One region of the Fructobacillus evanidus genome, then DNA from elsewhere that is predicted to be linked to it. Evidence: predicted binding sites of a transcription regulator. Region 1 holds the regulator's gene; the other holds the start of a gene.
What was found. Region 1 encodes LexA, which represses DNA repair genes until DNA is damaged. Its sites were predicted from a motif close to CNAACANNTGTTNG; they were not measured.
Positions count from the first base shown of each region.

Region 2: recA (recombinase RecA) is a predicted target of LexA. The motif match lies at 1,242-1,255, and genes of this name have one in related genera.

Region 1 is NZ_CAUZLM010000008.1:518-10,909, forward strand. It holds gene tsf (translation elongation factor Ts) at 1-504, opposite strand, end outside; gene rpsB (30S ribosomal protein S2) at 623-1,396, opposite strand; gene AABI08_RS06500 (SPFH domain-containing protein) at 1,619-2,446, opposite strand; gene AABI08_RS06505 (hypothetical protein) at 2,503-2,700, opposite strand; gene AABI08_RS06510 (GIY-YIG nuclease family protein) at 2,773-3,069, opposite strand; gene AABI08_RS06515 (tRNA1(Val) (adenine(37)-N6)-methyltransferase) at 3,134-3,898, opposite strand; gene AABI08_RS06520 (lysophospholipid acyltransferase family protein) at 3,968-4,603, shown strand; gene AABI08_RS06525 (YneF family protein) at 4,614-4,835, opposite strand; gene lexA (transcriptional repressor LexA) at 5,091-5,726, shown strand; gene AABI08_RS06535 (aspartate-semialdehyde dehydrogenase) at 5,841-6,932, opposite strand; gene thrC (threonine synthase) at 6,984-8,447, opposite strand; gene AABI08_RS06545 (homoserine dehydrogenase) at 8,578-9,828, shown strand; gene thrB (homoserine kinase) at 9,822-10,392, shown strand, end outside.
Region 2 is NZ_CAUZLM010000001.1:2,962-13,353, reverse strand. It holds gene recA (recombinase RecA) at 57-1,175, opposite strand; gene pgsA (CDP-diacylglycerol--glycerol-3-phosphate 3-phosphatidyltransferase) at 1,304-1,882, opposite strand; gene AABI08_RS00075 (helix-turn-helix domain-containing protein) at 1,890-2,762, opposite strand; gene yfmH (EF-P 5-aminopentanol modification-associated protein YfmH) at 2,771-4,033, opposite strand; gene yfmF (EF-P 5-aminopentanol modification-associated protein YfmF) at 4,026-5,339, opposite strand; gene AABI08_RS00060 (amino acid ABC transporter substrate-binding protein) at 5,405-6,247, opposite strand; gene AABI08_RS00055 (amino acid ABC transporter ATP-binding protein) at 6,247-6,885, opposite strand; gene AABI08_RS00050 (amino acid ABC transporter permease) at 6,890-7,531, opposite strand; T-box leader at 7,605-7,837, opposite strand; gene mreD (rod shape-determining protein MreD) at 7,877-8,404, opposite strand; gene mreC (rod shape-determining protein MreC) at 8,406-9,260, opposite strand; gene AABI08_RS00035 (rod shape-determining protein) at 9,348-10,355, opposite strand.

The DNA.
Region 1 (10,392 bases):
GGCCAAAGCAGAGATTGAACCACCCATGTGTGAGTATGCACCGAAGACTTCACCGTCAGTCTTTTCAGCAGTAGCGAAACGACGCAAAGTAATCTTTTCACCAGTAATCTGAGAAACGTTGATGATCTTGTCGTTAACAGTCCGGTCTTCTTCACCAGCAACTGGCAAAGCCAAAGCAGCTTCAACGTCTGCAGGTTGCTTTTCCAAGATTGTCTTAGTAACAGCAACTAACAAGTCATTAAATTCCTTGTTACCAGCAACGAAATCAGTTTCTGAGTTCAATTCGATGATGGCAGCCTTGTTGCCTTCAGTCATCACGTAAGTCATACCTTCGGCAGCAACACGGTCACCCTTCTTAGCGGCTTTTGCCATTCCTTTTTCACGCAACAAGTCGATTGCCTTTTCAATGTCGCCTTCAGCTTCAACCAAAGCCTTCTTGGCATCCATCATTCCAACAGATGTCTTATCACGTAATTCCTTCACTAACTTTGCAGTAACAGCCATGCAAATGCTCCTTTAGCTTCTTTATTATCTTTTAACAGTCTCTAGTATAGCATAGAAAAAGCCGTTCAGCGTCCCAAGCAGGTCCACCGGAACGGCAAATCAATAAACTAATTTCAACTTAGTTGTCTTTTTCAACGATTGTTGTGATTTCTTCGATTGATTCCGTGTTTTCGTCACCTTCGATGAAAGCATCTTCAGCAGCGTTGTCTTGACCTTGACGGCCTTCGATAACGGCATCAGCCATCTTAGCAGTGATCAAACGGATGGCACGGATAGCGTCATCGTTTGCAGGAATCTTAACATCAACATCGTCGGGATCGGCGTTTGTGTCAATCATAGCAACAACAGGAATGTTGAGCATGTTGGCTTCCTTAACAGCGATTTCTTCCTTCTTAGGATCAACAACAAACAAAACATCTGGCAAGTCTTGCATGTCTTCGATTCCACCCAAGAACTTTTCCAACTTTTCACGTTGCTTGTTCAACAAGACAACTTCCTTCTTAGGAAGTTGTTCGAAAGTACCGTCTTCGGCCATTGCCTTCAAGTCCTTCAAACGTTGAACACGTGTCTTGATTGTGTTCCAGTTAGTCAAAGTTCCACCCAACCAACGGTGGTTGATGTAGAATTGACCAGCACGTGTTGCTTCTTCAGCGATTGCATCAGATGCTTGCTTCTTAGTACCAACAAACAAGATGTTAGCACCATCAGCTGAAGCGTTACGAATAAAGTTGTAAGCTTCGTCGATCAACTTAACAGTCTTTTGCAAGTCGATGATGTGAATGCCGTTACGTTCCGTAAAGATGTATGGTGCCATCTTTGGGTTCCAACGACGAGTTTGGTGTCCAAAGTGAACCCCTGCTTCGAGGAGTTCCTTCATTGTAATAACTGCCATAGTGGCCTCCTAGGTTTAACCTCCGGTAAATTCTTGGTCCGCGCTGACAAATGATCAATCACTTGCACCTGCACGTTCTCGTTTACCGTGTGTATTTTCGTTGTATTCACAACAGGTACTAGTTTACTAAGGTTTTGACCGAAAAGCAAGGATTTTTCTGATTTTTAACTAGTGAAAATCAGTCCAAAGAAAAAGCCAACCACAACCGGCTGGCAAATATTCTTAATCTTGTTCTTTTGCTAATTCTTGACCTAAAGTTTTGGCCAAAATAGCACTTTGCCCAGTTTGGTCCAAATCAGCACCATTCGTGACAATCAAGTTGGCATCTGACTTAGCCAAAGCCTCGAAAGCATTAATCGACTGGTTATTGAAATAGTTTTGGTCTGCGTTCTTCAAAGCAGCCTGAACCTTATCAATCCGGTAACTTTCGGCATCCGCTTTTGTTCGCGTTGCCTCAGCGTTGGCCTTAGCAGTGGCAATCAAAGCTTCGTTATTAGCCTTTGCGCGCAATTCGATGGACTTGGCCTCACCTTCAGCTTGCGAAATAGCTGCCACTCGTTCTCGATCTGCCTTCAGTTGCGTATCCATTGAAGACTGGATAGCTGCACTGGGCTTCAATTCATCGATGTTAATCCGGTCAACATTAATACCATAGGTATTCGTTAAATCACCAATCGCTTCGGCCAAATCCTTGTTGATCTGACTCGTCGACCCCAAAGCTTCGTTCAATTCCATCCGACCAATGATGTCGCGCAAATGGCCTCGAACCAATTGTTGCATGGATTCAATCGAATTCGTGTTCTCATATGAATACTTCACAGGGTCTGTGATATGGAAGTTTAACGTCACCGTTGCCCCAATATCAGCGTTATCCTTGGTAATAACTGAATAACCAGCCAACTTCAGTGGCTGCAAGGCTAAGGAAACCGTCCTGATTTTTTGTACCAAAGGCAAACGAAAATTCAAACCCGTCTGCCGTGTCGAAGAATACTTACCCAATGTTTCCAAAAGGCCAACACTATTTTGTGGCACAATCTTAAAGGAAACCAGGGCCAAAACGATCACAACAATGATGACAATCACCAAAATCGACATAAATACCGTCCTTACTTTTTCTGGAGGATTAAGACGTTCCCCTCGGCACGCTTAATCACATAGGTTTCTTCAGGGACCACATTAGTCCCTGAAACTAAATCATAGTGATAAAAATTGCCAATAACCTTCACTAACTTCTCTCTTGGGTCGCAGTCTTTAAAAGACACTTGGCGCCCAATAACATTGTTTAATTCAAAAGTAGTAATCATTATTTGCCACCTTCAATTCAAATGATTTATCCCATTTTATCATGGATTAAGAGTCTCATAAAGTCCCTCTACCTATTTTTGCCAAATTGTCGAATCTACTTCTCGTTCTATTAGAAAGGCTTCTTTTTGTGGGCGGCTCAGGTGCTTAAATTTAGCCTCGGCCGAAAGGGCATCGTGTTTATTAGCAAATGTTTCTTGGTAAATCAGCTGTAATGGATGTCTGGACTTCACTCGAGTAAACTTGGCCCCCTTCCCCGCTTGATGGACCAAAAAACGTCGGTGGGCATCATCGGAAAACCCACCATAAAAATAACCGTCGGCCGTATAGAGCACATAAAAATCATAAGTTTTGTCATGATCATCCGTCATGATTCCCATCTCCCTCCTCGAAGGTTATCAAAACCCCCTCCTCGCGCAACCACCTGTAATTGACTTACAGCTGCCAAGGTTGCCCATACAAAATTTCTTGTACCTGGGGCGTGTATTCGTCGTTTGCTGTATAGGCAATAATTGGTGGCAAAATTCGAACGCCCCCCGGCTTACCCGCCTTAATCGCTTCGACCAAGACCATGTTGGCCTCACGGTCGGCCTTGCCGTACACAAATTGAATGCGTTTGACCGCTAATTTCCGGGCAGAAAGGGCAGACATAATGTCTTCTAACCGATCTGGCCGATGAACCAAGTAAAATTTACCGTTATTCTTTAACAGCTTATTGGCAACTTGCGCTAAACGGGGCAAATCGATGGCAATTTCATGCCGGGCCAGCTGATAATGCTCATCAAGGTTTTGCTTGGTCTTTTCATTCACGGAAAAATAAGGTGGGTTGGACAGAACAGTGTCCACTGAACCAGGCTTAATATCCGCAAAAATTTCCTGCATATCAGACTGAATCACGCTCACGCGGTCTTCCAAGTGGTTTAAAACGACCGAGCGTTGGGCCATTTCCGCTAAGTCTTGTTGCAGCTCAACTAATTTTACCTGGCCGGTAACCTTGGCGGCATAAAAGAGGCCAATCGCTCCCGTTCCTGCCCCTAAATCAACCGACAGGCCCCGTCCTTTTTGTTTAGGTTTGGCAAAATATGCCAAGAGCACGGCATCTAACGAGTACGAAAACATATCTGGATTTTGGATAATTTGAATCTGTTGTGATGGCAAGCCGTCAAGGCGCTCACCTGCTCGTAATTCTTCTGCTACCATGGTCTGTTGCAATATCTCCATAAACTAAGTAAAATTATTCTGTTAAGTCAATTAGAAAGGGACAAGCAGATGTTATTCTATCGCTTTATCCGGGTCTTTACAGTGACCTTTGTGGCCATTATTAATGGTCGCGTTACCTATCTTCACAAGGAGCGCCTACCAAAAAACGAAAACTACGTTTTGGTCGGACCACACCGTTCTTGGTGGGATCCCGTTTGGTATGCCATGGCGGCCTATCCAAAGCGCTTCATTTTTATGGCCAAGAAGGAGCTTTTCAAAAATCCTGCTTTGCGCGCCTTGATTACCACTTTGGGGGCCTTTCCAGTTGATCGGCGCAATGTCGGTACCGATACCATCAAATATCCCATCAACGAGTTAAAGAATGGCAATCGCTCACTTATTATGTTTCCAACCGGATCACGGCATTCTCAAAAGTTAAAATCAGGATCAATCCTGATTGCCAAGCTTTCAAAGAAGCCGATTGTTCCAGCAGTTTATCAAGGTCCCGTGAAGTTTTCACATCTATTTAAACGCAATAATACCACAATTAATTTTGGTGAACCAATTGTGATTGATCCTAAGGCCCGCTTGACGGACGAAAAAATTGCCGAATACAATCAAAAGATTCAAGAATCTTTTGATGCCTTGGACAAAGAAATCGATCCCAACTGGGTATACATCGATCCAAAAGCACAAAAAAAATAAGCCGTTTGGCTTATTTTTTTTGTGCTTTGGCATTTTGTGCCTTCATTTGAGCCATCATCTGATTCAACTTCTTTTGTGATGGCTTCTGGCCCATTGACATCATCATTGACTTCATCATTTCTTCTGAAATGGGTGGGTTCTTTGCCAAGTACGACTTCATCGTAAAGCGGGCCAAGAAGAATCCCCCAACCAAACCAACGACCAAAGCCAAAATTCCAACTAATACAACCATTATTGGTCTCCTTTAACTACGAAAATCTATAAGATATTATAGCATAAAGGCAAGCAAGACAGTATTTTTTTACAAAAACAGTGGAAAACAGGTCGATAACTCGAATAAAAAAATTTCTTTATCCACTATTTTAAATTTAATCCCCATTTTGTAATAAAATTTAATATTTCTTAAGGTTTTTTCGCGAACATTTGTTTGCTTTTCAGGTTAAAATTCGCTAAGATAAACGTAGCAAATACAGGTAGGAAAGTACATATGGCAAGTTCTGATTCAAAACAAATTCAAGTCTTGAGATTTATTCACGACTATCAAAGTAAAAATGGTTTCCCACCCACCATTCGTGAAATTGGTGAAGCAGTCGGCCTATCTTCCTCTTCAACCATCCACGGCCACATTGCCCGTTTGATTAAAAACGGCTACCTTGAGAAGAAGGGAGAAGGAACTAAGGCACGCGCTATTGAAGTGACACCAGCCGGTTTTGAAATCCTCGGAATTTCGGCCACTTCCGGTAAAATTCCAGTCCTAGGATTGGTCACAGCTGGCCAACCGATTTTAGCCGTCGAACAAGAAGCAACCGAGTTCTTCCCCATTCCAGAAAATCTGATTCCCTATGATGGTGACCTCTTTATGCTGAATGTTCGTGGTGAATCCATGATTAACATCGGTATTTTGGATGGCGACAAAGTAATCGTCCGTCGCCAACAAAATGCCGATAATGGCGATATCGTCGTTGCCATGAACGAGGACAACGAAGCCACTGTTAAGCGCTTCTTCCAAGAAGGTGGTCACTACCGCCTTCAACCGGAAAACGATACAATGGCCCCTATCATCTTGGAATCTGTTTCCATTTTGGGAAAAGTTGTTTCCCTTTACCGCGACGCGATTTACTAAAAACAAACTTGCCTAAAGCCCCCGACTACATTTTTGTAGTCGGGCTTTTTTTAATAGCAAAATAAGGGCACTAAAAAGCCACCAATGAATAAATTGGTGGCTTTTCAAAATTATTTATGCAAAAGTTGAGTCAGCTGGTACACGGACCAAGTCCATTTCAACCAATGTTTGGGCAATTTCAACTGTATTCCAGGCAGCACCCTTCAACAAGTTGTCTGAAACAACCCACAAGTGGAAGGCACCCGGATTTTCCAAATCAGGACGAATGCGGCCCACAAATGTTTCACGCTTACCTTCAGCCAAAAGAGGTTGTGGGTAAGTTTGTGTAGCTGGGTCATCCTCAATAATCACATTATCAACGGCACCGATTGCCTGACGAATCTGATCAGTTGTGACCTTCTCATCGCCAGTATCGATATAAACACTTTCACCGTGACCAATCATAACTGGCACACGAACAGCCGTACCAGTCACTTTGATGGCCTTAGCATTCTTGTCACCCAAGATAATCTTCTTCGTTTCGTGGATCATCTTGTATTCTTCGTGTGTGTAGCCTTCTTCTTCGAAGACATCAATCTGTGGCAACAAGTTAAAGGCTAATGGGAAATGCTTTTTATCACCCTTCACCGGTAGGACATGGGCCAATTCTGCCATGTCGTCACCCAACAAACGAGCCTGAGCTTCAGCCAAAACCTCATCCATTGCTGCCTTTCCAGCACCTGAAGCCGCCTGGTAAGTCGAAATAATCACCTGGTTCAAACCAAATTCTCGGTAAACTGGGTCAAGCGCCATCACCAATTGCGTCGTTGAGCAATTAGGATTGGCAATGATTCCTTGATGTTCCTTGAGAGCAGTGGCGTTGACTTCAGGTACAACTAGTGGCACCTGATCGTTCATTCGCCAGTATGAAGAGTTATCGACCACAACAGCACCAGCCTTAACAGCAGCCGGAGCCAAAGCCTTTGAGGTAGATCCACCGGCTGAGGCCAAAACAATATCAACACCTGCAAAGGAATCTTCAGTTGCTTCTTCGACCGTTAATTCTTGGTCCTTAAAGCTAATTTTTTGACCGGCTGAACGAGCAGAAGCTAAGGCCTTGACTTCACCAACCGGAATTGTTGACTGGGCCAACTGGTCCAAAATTCGACGTCCAACAGCACCCGTTGCACCGAGCACTGCTACATTATAGGCTGTCTTTGCTACCATAAAAAAATTCTCTCTTTCTTTTTAAATGACATAATAAACAACAGAAGAAAATTAGTCTGTCTTCAAGGCGCTTTCAATCTGCTTTTGAATATCAGCTGCCTGGATAAACGTCCGATGACGAACAGGTCGCTGGAACAAATCCTTCAATTGGTCAGGAATTTGTGTTTTGGTTGCTGCTGCCAAAGCAGTCAAGCCACCTTCACCACCAACAACTTCTTCGCCAAGTGCCTCAAGAACCGTTTGTGGGAACTTATAGGGGCTAGCAGTTGCGGCCAAAAGGGTCTGGTGACCATCGTCATGGTATTGATGAACCGCCACGGCCGTGTGCGGATCAATCAAATAACCAGAAGATAGGAACGTCTTTCGTATCGTTTCTTCTACCTGTTCTTGATTAGTCCAACCAGCAGAAAACTTCGCTAAACCAGATCTCGTTTTTTCTGCCAATTGATACTGGCCTTGACTTTGCAAGTCTGCCATATCTTTTTTGATCAAATCAGCATCCTGACCGCCAGCAAAGTACAAGAGACGCTCTAAGTTTGACGACACCAAAATATCCATAGCCGGCGCATTCGTCACCTTGAAGTCACGGTTTTTATTATATACCCCTGTTTGGAATAATTCTGTTAAAACATGATTTTCGTTCGAAGCGACCGTAAAATCAGCCACCGGCAAACCGATTTGACTAGCATAGTAGGCTGCTAACATGTTCCCAAAGTTACCAGTTGGGACAAGTACGTCAATTTCTTCACCAGGCTTAATCTGACCTTTTTCAATCAATTGGCCATAGCCGTAAAAATAATAGACGATTTGTGGAACCAAACGACCGATGTTAATTGAGTTCGCTGAAGAAATTTGAATATCTTCTTCCTTTAAAAAAGTAGCAAAATCAGAATCGCCCAAAAGACGCTTAACCGCCTGCTGGGCATCATCAAAGTTCCCTTCTATCCCGTAAACATAAGTATTTTTTCCGGGTTCAGAGACCATTTGCTGGCGCTGGATGTCCGAAACTCCAACCTGTGGGTACAAAACTGCAATTTTTGTACCAGGTACATCTGCAAATCCAGCCATTGCTGCAGTACCAGTATCACCGGAGGTCGCCGTTAAGATGGCAATCTCCTTATCAAGGCCTTCCTTCTTAGCCGCTGCAATCACTAAGTGAGGCAAGGCCTGAAGGGCAATATCTTTGAAGGCCAATGTCGGACCATGAAAAAGCTCCAAATAGTGCAAATTGTTCCCAGCATCTTTGACCGGCACAATTTTATCGGTATCCCATTGGCTACCATAAGCTGCCTGTACAACGGCTTGAATCTCTGCTTTTGTAAAATCAGGCAAAAAAGCAGCAAAAATTTCAGTCGCCAAATCCTGGTAGGATTGTTGACCGATGGTCTTTAAATCCAAGTTCAAAGTCGGCCACTGATTTGGCACGTACAAACCACCATCCGGTGCTAAGCCCTGGAGGATGGCCTGGGCGGCAGAAACAGCAGGGGCTTCTCCCCGGGTCGAGACATATTCCATGACGTACTCCTTCAATCTCATTGATTTCTAATGATATTATAACAAAAACATTCCTTTTTAGGCGGGAAAATGGTAAAGTTAATAGGAAATTATCCTTACTTGACAGTAAAAAACGATAGAAGGAGTCATCATGGAAGTTAAGATTGGCCTTTTTGGCTTAGGAACAGTTGGGATGGGCTTGTTAACCATCTTAGAGGAACAAAAAGAAAAAATCAGTGCAAATACTGGTTTAGACCTGACCGTAAAAACCGCGATGGTCTCTTCTTTAACCAAGGACCGCCCTGGTTTAGACCCCACCATCCAACTGACCACCGACCCAAAGGACATCTTAGATGATCCAGAAATTGATTTGGTTGTCGAAGTTGCCGGTGGTCCTGGCTCCGCTAAAAACTGGATTAAGTCCGCTTTGGCAAGTAAAAAGCCGGTTATTACAGCCAATAAGGACCTGATTGCGACCGCTGGAGAAGAACTCCTTGACTTAGCAAACAAAGCGCAGGTGCCCCTCTTATACGAAGCAGCCGTTGCCGGTGGGATTCCAATTATCGGTACCCTACGTGAATATTTCCGCACCGATACAATCCGCTCGTTAGCTGGGATTGTGAACGGCACAACCAACTATATGTTGACCCAAATGGCCGATAATGACCTTTCTTACGAAACTGCCCTAAAGCAAGCACAAGACTTAGGATTTGCCGAAGCGGACCCCACAAATGATGTCGCTGGCTACGATGCTGCTTACAAGGCCATCATCTTGGCCCGCCTGGTCTTTGGATTGGAAGCCAGATTAAAAGACATTCAAATTACCGGTATTCAGAAGATTACCGATGAGGATATCGCTGCCGTTAAAACACTTGGTGGCCAACTCAAGCTTCTTTTCCGCATCGATCAAATCAGTGCCGATTCAGTAGTCGTTATCGTTGCTCCCCAGGTTGTGCTACCACAATCGCCTCTGTCACAGGTTCACAATGAGAATAATGCTATTGCAGTAAACAGTGATAACCTTGGTCAAACGCTTTTCTATGGCCCTGGGGCTGGTGCACGCCCAACGGCCCAAGCCGTCTTAGCCGATATTTTGGCTGCCGCAACGGCACCAAAGGACGCTAAGCAACCGTTGCCAGAAAGGAAAATGACATTAGCTGGCGAACGAGCTCAAGCCTATTGCTGGATTCTGAATACAACTGGTGCAAACAGTGTCAGCCAAGACACCAAGGACGAACTCCGTTCGTTGATTGTTCGTCAAGCCAGCCACGAAAATAACCGTCTTGGCTCTCAGCTCGTCCTTTATACCAAAGAAATGTCCAAAGATCAGCATGACGCCCTTCTTGACGCCTTAACAACTAATCGGACATTAGCAAAGGAGTTTGTGATTTATCCATGCTAACCATCACTGTACCCGCAAGTTCTGCCAATCTTGGTCTTGGTTTTGATTGTCTTGGACTTGCATTAAACCTTAATTTAACCGTAACCGTTGGTCCAAAAACTGATACTTGGCAAGTGGATCACCCATTTGGCGCAGATATTCCAAACGATGAAACCAATCTCATTGTTCAAACTGCTCGACTCGTTGATCCAGATATTACACCCCACCAACTAATCGTTAAAAGTGACATTCCACTGGCTCGTGGTCTTGGGTCTTCCTCATCAGCATTAGTGGCCGGTCTTTTCTTGGGGCACTACTTAGTCGATCAAACGATTGATCGTCACCAAGTTCTGCAAGAAGCAGCAGCCCTTGAAGGCCACCCTGATAATGTGGCGCCAACTATTTTAGGTGGCCTACAATTAACAGACGATAACCAAAATGGCGTACAAGCCACTACCCTTCCACTACCAAAAAATTTGGTCGCGGTTACCTTTATTCCGGACTACCCATTAAAAACAGCGGAAGCAAGGGCAGCTTTGCCTGCAAACTTACCGCTCAAAACGGCCGTTCACCAAAGTCAACACC
Region 2 (10,392 bases), on a different contig from region 1:
ATAACAAAAAAAAGCGTTTTACAACGCTTTTTAATATTAATTTATTATTACTATTTCTAAATAATCGGTTCGTCGGTAAGCCCGTCGTTATCGTGATTTTCTGCACTTTTGCTATCACTTTCATCGGGACCTGCATCAGCAACTGGCTCATCGCCAATGCCATAAGCATTCCGCACTTGTGTATAGATATCTGCCTTCAAAGCAGCGTGCTCAGGGTCATCCAAATATTCCTTGGCCTTTTCGCGACCTTGGCCAATTCGCTCCCCATTATAGGCATACCAAGCACCAGCCTTATCAATAATATCTTGATCAACGGCCAAATCAAGAATTTCACCAGTTTGTGAGATTCCCTTTCCATACATGATATCGACTTCGGCGACCTTAAATGGTGGCGCAACCTTGTTCTTCACAACCTTGACCTTGGTCAAGTTACCAGTCACGTCTGATCCATCTTTAATTTGAGTTGACCGGCGGACTTCCAAACGAATTGTCGAATAAAACTTCAAGGCACGACCACCTGGCGTTGTTTCGGGATTTCCAAACATCACGCCAACCTTTTCACGAATCTGATTGATAAAGATGGCAATCGTTCCTGTCCGGTTCAAGGTTCCAGCTAACTTACGCAAAGCTTGAGACATCAACCGTGCCTGCAAACCAACGTGAGCATCCCCCATTTCACCTTCAATTTCCACACGGGGAACTAAGGCGGCCACAGAATCAACCACGACCATGTCAACAGCACCTGATTGAACTAAGGCGTCAGCAATTTCCAGTCCCTGTTCACCAGTATCAGGCTGTGACAACAGCAATTCATCCTTCTTAACACCTAAAGCTTCAGCGTATTTAACGTCCAAGGCATTTTCAGCATCGATATAAGCAGCTGTGCCACCATTCTTTTGGATTTCAGCTACCGCATGCAGAGCAATCGTCGTCTTACCTGATGATTCAGGCCCATAAACTTCAATAATCCGTCCCTTGGGATAACCACCAACACCTAATGCCACATCCAATTTAACAGACCCAGATGGTGAAGTTTCTACTTGCGTTAAGGCGTTATCGCCCAACGTCATAATAGAACCCTTTCCAAAGTTTTTTTCAATTTTCTTTAAAGCTTCATTTAAGGCAGCCTGACGGCCATCCTTCTTGTTATCATCGCTTGTCTTTTTTGCAACCATGCTTGATACTCCTTCAATGTCTATCAACAGTGTACGGACTTTTTTAACAAAATGCAAGGACTTTTACGAACATTTGTTCGCATCGCTTTCTTCCTTATTTGATTGGACGAAAAAAGCGCTTAAAGCGCTTATAGTCCGTCTGCAAAAACCGAGCGGCTTTTCCAGAAATATTCGATTCCTGAATAAATTGTAAAGAAAACGGCAATATACAAGAGCACCTGGCCAATTGGAAAATCAACAAGGGCAAACGGCCAATCTTTTAAGTACAGGAAGAAAATCGCAAACATCTGCGAAAAAGTTTTAATCTTACCAGGCCAGGCAGCAGCCATGACCGTCCCGTTATTTTCAACAACCAATGTCCGCAATCCAGTTACGGCTAATTCCCGGATAACAATCACTGCTGTGACCCAGGCAGGAACTTGGTGAAAGGCAGTCAGGTAAATCAAGGCAGTCATGACCAAAAGCTTATCAGCTAATGGATCAAAGAATTTACCGAAGTTGGTTACTAAGTGCTTTCGACGAGCAATTTGCCCATCTAAGAAATCAGTCATACAAGCAACGGCAAAAACGATGGCCGCCAGGACCCATGAAAGGGTCAGGTCTAAATCAGTGTTCACAACCGTTGAACCCTTTGAAAAAATCAAAAGGAGCATGAAAACTGGAATCAAGATGATTCGAAAGACCGTTAGTTTATTTGGTAAATTCATTTTGTTCTCACTTATTCAAATTCAAGACAACGTTCCAAGTCGTTGGAGCTGGGTTCGTTGGCAAGTTTGGTAAATCAATATGTTGGTTGTTAATCGTCAAGTTGACGTGGCTAACCTGTGAAACTTGAATATTAACAATGGCCGTATTGGCAGGAATCTCAACACTCTTCTCATCGGTCTGGTTCAACCAAGCGTTATACAAGACCTTACCCGTCCCGTCGGTTACCTTAAACATTGAGCCACCATTTTGGCCCTTGGCAACAATGGTATGCGTGTTAGCCAATTGGCCGGCAACAGTATAAGTCGTCGTTAACTGGGCCGTGTTTGTCGTTGCAGTCCCAAGGTTAATGCCCCCATTAGCGCTTGATGATGAGGCTGCGGACGATGAAGATGATGACTGTGGTACAGATGATGATGTCACTTCAACTTGGTTTCCACTATTTGATGAATTAGAACCAGAGCTCATTCGTGTCACAACAAACCAAGCAACCAACAAAACTGCCACAACGATAATCGCTAACCAAATCTTTGGAATAAAACCACGGAACCGTGATTTAAAGGTTTCCGTATTGTTAACGCCCGCGCGAACAACGCCGTCATCGTCACGGTGTGCATGCGATAAGTCGCTAATCACTTGTGGATCAAATTCAACTTCATCAAAAAGATCATCAGGATTTAAACCAACCGCCTCAGCAAATTGCTTGGCAAAAGCCCGGGCATAAAATTGACCAGGCAAAGCATCCTGGTCACCATCTTCAATCGCTTGTAAAAACCGAGGTTGGATCTTAGTCATTTCGGCTAATTGGTCGATTGTGTAACCCTTCTCCAACCGAGCTTCTCGTAACTGTTGACTAATTTCACTTGCTAAATATTCAGTCATTTTTTCTCTTACTTTTCTAATACTAAGCGGGTCAAACGACCACCTTCAAAGAGCCGTTTACCACACTCGACAACATCATCTAAGCAAAAACGTGTTATTAAGTTCATTTTATCAAATAGTGATACACCATACAAGGCTAAATCCTCGTCTAAACCAAGCCGATCCGGACGGTTTTGGCTAGCCAAAGTTTGCCCAGCCAAAGCTTTTTGTAACCGGTTAAAATCAGTCTGGCTTTCGGCTAAAACAGCCGCTGCTTCTGCCAGCCTCTTCGTCAAAGATTCTTGCACCTGATCCTGTTTTTCACCATCCGCAAAAAACGTCAGATACTGGTACGGACCAAAATTACTATACTCATAATCAAAGTCATCACCGAAAATTCCTTGGTCATAAACATCCTGGAACCACGCCGTTTGATCACCAAAGACTAAATCCAAGGCCAATTCGCCTAATAGGATTTCTTTAACACGTTCAATTCCTGAAATAGTTTCAGGACGACTTGGTAAGCGGAGACCATAGGCCCCTTTTTCTAGCGATAATCCTTGCTTCTTTTGTGCTGCAAAACTCACCTGCTTTGCCAAATCCTCTTTTGGTACAAAAACAGTTTCTTTCTGACTACTGATTTGACCTTGTTGATTTTTAATAAAGGCCATTAATTCACTAGTATCAAAATCACCGACAACCGTTAACACCAAATTTTCGGGTTGATAGAAGGCCGCGTGAATTTGATAGAGTAAATCAGGAGTAATTTCTTGCAGGCTGTTTTTGGTTCCTGCAATATATTGGCTCAATGCTGATTGTGGATATAAGAGCCCAATAATTCCCTGATACAACTGCCAAGCAGGATCATCCTGATAAAGCTTAATTTCTTCCTCGATAATGCCTCGCTCACGAACAACCTTTTCTTCGGTAAAATAAGGTTCTTGCACAAAATCCATTAACCAAGCCAAGTTTTCTAAAACCCGGCTAGTGGCAGTGAAATAATAAGTCGTTTGGTTGGGCCCAGTAAAGGCATTGGCGTCCGCCCCCAACTCCGTAAAGCGAATTAACGCGTCACCATCTTTTTTATCAAAGATTTTATGTTCCAGAAAGTGCGCGGTACCGGCTGGAATGATGATTTGCTGATTTTCATTAATCATCATCGTCGTCGTTAACGACCCAAAACGGGCTGTCAATGAGGCCAAAAATTGGTGATAGCCAGGCTTTTTAATGAGGTTAACTGTCAAGCCCTCTTTCGTTTGAAAAACAAAGGGCTGCTTTTCATGATTATTCATTTTCAAAAGCTTCCCCCTTCTTCTCAGGTGCTAAAACAAAGCTGCTCTGAAAGGTTAAATCCTTAGCAACATCCTGCACATCTGCCACTGAAACTTGGTCAATCGCAGTTAGAAAATCAGTCGCACCTGCTTTCGCCTGACGCAAAAAGCGACCGGCCTGACGCACAGCCAAGTAAGCCTGTGAATCTTGACGGATTAAATACTCATTTTTTAAGCTTTGCTTAGCATTTTCGAGCATTTCTGCCGCCACCTGGCCTTCTACCAATGTCTTTAATTGAACCTGAATCAAGTCTTCCACCAAATTGACTTGGTCAAAATCAAAACCAGCCACAACGGTCAAGGCAGCTAAGTCTGGTTGAAAGCGCGACGAAATATTATAAGCTAAACTATTTTTTTCTCGAACTTCAGTGAAAAGCAAACTGGCTGGGCTAGCCCCAAAAATTGTGTTTAACACCAAAGTTGCATAATAGCGTGGACCATTTTCCTGTAAGGACAAGCCCTCTACTTGATAATTTTGTACCAAGACGGCCTGTTGCCAATCTGACTTTTTCATAAGCTTTTCTTGACCGACAGCTAACAATTGAGGAATTTGTGCTGGGTCGTCCTGGTCAGCAACACTCTTTTCATCGCGGCCAACATCAGCCCAAGGCCAAGCAGACAATTGTTCTTCCAATTGATCAAAATCCAAGTCGCCGACAGCTGAAATCACCACTTGATTGGCAGCTAACAGCTCTCGCTGTGCTTGCCGAACATCCTGTAAGGTCAATTGGTCCAATTCTTCAATCGAGCCTAAGATCGATTCCCGCACAGCAGCATCAGCAAAGATCAATTCGCGTGCTTGATCCAAAGCAAACGCTACCTTATCATCTTGGCGACTTAAAATCGCTTGCTTCAGGTTCTGCCGCTCTTGATTAAAAATTATTTGGGCTTGGTCACTTTCCCAATCAAAATCAAAGAGCATTGCTTGCAAAAAGTTTAAAATTTGCTCCAAAAGCTGATTTGAATTTGGCAAAAGCCCCGGCTTAATAAATTGAATCGAAACCGTTAGAAGATCCAAATCGCCCAGCGTTGCGACCTTCGTTTGAAAGTTGGCCCCAAAGGCATCAATCATTGCCAAAGAAACCGCTCGTTGGTCTGGATACTCCTTCGAAGAAACTGCCATCAAGTAGGACAAGAGCGCTCGCTTGGTTGCAATGGCTTTCTTAGCCTTCGTCGCAAAGGTCACATTGATATGAATTGTTTTAAATTGCTTTGTTGGCTGGTATGCCAATTGGACGCCAGGCGCCACCATCGTCTTTTTTATCATATAACTATCTTACTCGGTTTTATCAAAAGAAAAAACGCCCGTAGGCGTTTTTAATACTTTCTCAATTAATTTTGTGCAAACCACTTGTTTTCCAAAGCAGCAACAAAGCCGTTCTTGGTCAACTTTGTCAACTCCTTATTGACCGCTTCCTTGAGTTCAACATCGCCCTTACGGAATCCAACAACATCTTCCGTCTCTGGGAAGCCACCCTTTAGAATTTCATAATCGGCTGGGTTGGCCTGGTGGTTAATGTAATAACGGGCATAGTCCTCATCAACTAACAAACCGTCAATTCGATTAGCATTTAAATCAGTAAAGGCTTTGTCAAAGGTATCGTACTCAACAGGCTTTTGCCCCTTAATATACTGCTTCAAGACCTTTGGCTGATCGTTCAATGAAGATTCACCTGAAGACCCGGTTTGAACACCTAAGATTTTACCGGACATATCAGAAAACTTATTAATGCCCTGGCCCTTCTTAACGACAACAGAAAGAGCAACCTTGTGGTAAACCTGTGAAAAGGCGACCTGCTTTGCCCGGGCAGGTGTCTTGGTATAACCATTCCAAATGGCATCGATATTACCAGTATTTAATTCCGTTTCCTTCATAGACCAATCAATTGGTTGCCAATTAACCTTGATACCCAAATCAGAAAAGACCTTATCGGCCAAATCGATATCAAATCCTTCTAATTTTCCAGATGAATCCCGGAAGCCCATTGGGACAAAGGTATCATCCAAACCAATCGTAATCACTTTTTCCTGCTGAATCTTGGCCCAATTGTCTTTGGTATTGGCATCATTATCTGATTTTGGTTTAGAAAGAAAGGCAACACAACCAACCACCACGGCAAGAAAGACCACAATCACAGCGGTATTGACAATGATTTTCTTTTTCATCGTAATCATTAGCGCTGGACCTCCTTTTCAAAGTCAAAGACTGTATCCGCCACCTTATCAGCAAATGGCAAATCGTGGGTCACGACCAATTGAGTAACCCCAGCCTTCTTCAAGGCCAGCATTACTTGGCTCACCTGATCAGTGGTCTTTTCATCCAGACCAGAGGTTGGTTCATCGTAAGCGATAATTTGTGGATCCATTGCGAGTGCCCGAGCAATCCCTACCCGTTGCTTTTGGCCACCAGACAACTGGTAAGGATATAAGTCAGCTTGGTCAGTCAACCCAAGCGTTGCTAACAACTCATCAGCCTTTTTGTTCGCATCTGCCGCAGACATTTTCTTAACCGTCATTGGTGCCAAGGTCAAGTTCTTCTTAACCGTCAAATGTGGGAATAGATTAAAGTCCTGAAAAATCAGGCCAATCTTCGCTGCCAAAGCAGGATCACCAACTTGGTAAGTCTGGCCATTCAAATCAATCTCACCAGCACTAGCATCCTCTAAACCGGTTAATGTCTTAATAAAAGTTGTCTTACCGGAACCGGATGGTCCCACAACTACTAGGATTTCAGCATCATCCATCGTCAGTGATAAATCTTTAAAAATCACATTATCGCCGTAGGCTTTTGTCAAATTTTTAATCGCAATCATGGTCTTACCTCCAAGCACTCAAGCGCTTCTCGCTACGGCGTAGGGCAATCGTAACGACTGCTACCATGGCCAAGTACATCAAGCCAACAATTAAGTATGGTACCAATGAAACGTCCCGGCTGGCTGCAATCGAACCTGCTCGCAAGATATCACCCAAGCCAATCACATAAATCAAAGATGTATCCTTGACCAGGTTAACGACCTCATTTCCGAATGATGGCACCACAATTTTAATCACTTGCGGCAAGATAATCTTGAAAAAAGTTTGAACCTTATTCAAGCCCAAAACCTGGGCTGCATCAAATTGCCCCTGTGGAATGGCTTGAAGACCACCACGGAAAATTTCTGCCAGGTAAGCCGCATAGTTAATAATAAAAGCAAAGGCCGCAGCATCAAATCGTGAGAAGGATACACCAACCATCGCTAAGCCATAGTAAATAAAAATCAATTGCAACAAGAGTGGTGTTCCTCGCATCAGCCAAATATAGCCGTTCACCAACCATCGCACACTAAAGTATGGTGACCGCATTGCCAAGGACACTAAAATCCCCAACGGGATCGAGCCAATAATCGTAATAAAGAAGACCCCCAGGGTCATTTGCAAGCCAGAGGCAATGCTTGGTAGTACTTCAAAAAAATATTTCATCAGGATTTCCCCACTTTCACTATCAAACTATTAAAACGATGGGAAATAAAAAAGCCCCCTAAGTGCCAAGCACTTAGAGGGCGAATAGACGCGGTCCCACCTCATCGTTGTTTCTTTATTACTAAAGAAACCTCGTGGTGTTAGTTTCCTAACAACCAGTGCGATAACGGGCACAACCGATGCTACCTACTCAAGGTTCAATAGCACACTCCTAGGTGTGGTTCACCAACAATTCCTGCTTACTCTCAATGGCCGTAAGCTTCCTGAAAAGAATTTGCTAGTTACTCGTCTAGTCAACGTTTTAATTGAGGCCATTATAACCCTGGCCCGGTAAAAAATGCAAGTTTAAATTAATCTTTGATACAAAGACCAAGTTGGATAATAACCTAAAGCAGCCAAAATCAGATTCAAAGCTGCTGTTGGAAACACATCTTGAATGACAAAAGCAAAGGGTGACAAATTGGCAATGTTAATCATTGAACCGGCAAAATAAGTCACCACAAGGTAGGTTAATAGCCCCACTAAAAGCAGGAGCATCCCAGACATTAAGCGTTCATCAAAGTAAGGACGCAGCTTATCCATTAAGATGGTTGCTGCCAAAAAGGCCACTGTATAGGTACCAATAATCCCCGTGTAATAGATATCAAAAAGTAAGCCAAAAACAACCACATAGAAGTAATACGGTATATAGCTTGTTGCTTCAAATTGAATGGCATAGAAAAACCAAATCAACGTCAACGTTGGAATAATATGAAAAGGCGGATGGAGTAAAAAGACACCAAACGAAGACATAATATTCCCATCGATAAAGAACAAAAGAATTAAAATCAGCGGATACACAATCCGAAATCGAATAAATTGCCAACCTGCCATGTTATGACCCTACCTCCGTCTTGGCCACTAAGACAGTACTCAAACTGCTCAAATCAGAGCTTGATTGAATATAAATCTTACGTGACAGACCATAATCATCGGTGGTAACCTTCGCCACCTTCCCAATCAAGATACCGGATGGCATTGATCCACCCAACCCTGAAGTGACAACTTTATCACCAGGGTTAATCGTCTGACTTTCGGTAACTTGACCCATAATCAACAATTTCTGATCTGCATCATAGTCAGTAATAATCCCGTTAACATCGCCTTGGCTACCCTTAACGGTAATTGCAAAGCGGTTTGTGTCTTCACTTGTATCAGAAATCAGTGTTACCTTCGAATTAACCGTATTCACTTCCGAAATACGACCAATCAAGCCAGAATCACCAAGGACGGGCATGCCCTTCTTCAATCCTGATTTAGCACCCTTATTGATCACAAGCTGTGACTGCCAAGTTGTTGGTGACCGGGCAATCGTCACGGCAGAAATCGTTTCATAATCAGTCAACGTTGCTTTCAAGCCAAGCTGCTTCTTCAACGACTTGTTTTCCTCTTCCAGAGTCTGCATCTTAACCTGATTTTGCGCATAGCCGTCTAACTTAGCCTTTAATTTCTGATTTTCGTCAAATGTTGACATCAAATTCGAAATCGAATTAGCCCGTGTCCCAATGGCATTCGTTGGCACGGCGATCGCTCGTGAAACACCACCAGTGATATCATTAATAGCTCGCTGAAAGAAGGGTGGCGTATTTGTTTTATTGGCCCACCAATTTGATCCGGTAATCAAGCCAACAATAACCATGACTGAGACCATTAAAATCACAGCCGTTTTGGATGAAAATAACTTACGCATGGAATAATCCTTTTTACACCAACCGCCTTGAAAAGAAAAGCGCAGCGCAAGCGCTACGCTTTTTGGCAGTTTTCCTAACCTGTCTTATTAGTTTCGTTGCAAAACATCCAAAGACTTCAATGATTCGCCAACACCCTTGACAACAGCATCCAAAGGATCTTCCGCTACAATAACAGGAACCTTTGTAATGCCTTCAATCAAAGTTGACAAACCGCGCAACTGCGCTCCACCACCAGTTAAGACCATTCCGTGGTCAATCACATCGGCAGAAATTTCAGGTTGTGTTGACTCCAACGTTTCACGAATTGAGTTCACTACTTCGTTAATTGGGTCCTGGATTGCTGTCGCTACATCGTATGCTGAAACTTCGATGGTTTTTGGCAAACCTGTCAACAAGTCACGACCACGTGCAGTTGTTGGTTCCATCGTCTTGGCATCTTCCAAAGAAACCGTTCCAACTTCAATCTTCAAACGCTCAGCAGTTGATTCACCAATTGCCAAGTTGTTATTGTTACGGACAAATGATGAAATTGCTTCGTTAAGCTTGTCACCCGCAAAACGAGTTGAACGAGCAGCAACAATTCCACCAAGTGAAATCGTGGCAACATCCGTTGTTCCGCCACCAAAGTCAACCACCATTGAACCAGTTGGTTCCATAACTGGCAAGCCGGCACCAATTGCGGCCGCAAATGGTTCTTCGATGACGTAAGCATCACGTGCGCCAGCAACACGAGCAGCATCAATTACTGCACGGCGCTCAACAGCCGTAATGCGGGCAGGTACCCCTAAGGTCACGTATGGCTTACCAACGCGGCCACCTAAGGCCTTATTCAAATAATAAGAAATCATGGCAACAGTCGTGTCATAATCAGCAATCACACCATCACGCATTGGGCGAATAGCTGCAATACTTGCAGGTGTCCGGCCAAGCATGTCGCGGGCTTCAGAGCCAACGGCAATCACTTCTTGCGTTTCGGTGTTGCGCGCAACAACTGAAGGTTCACGTAAAACGATTCCCTTCCCTTCGACGTATACATAAGTATTTGTCGTTCCTAAGTCAATACCAACGTTATGTTGTCCAAATGATAATGCCACGATTTTGCCTCTCAATTAAAGTCGACACTCGAAAAAC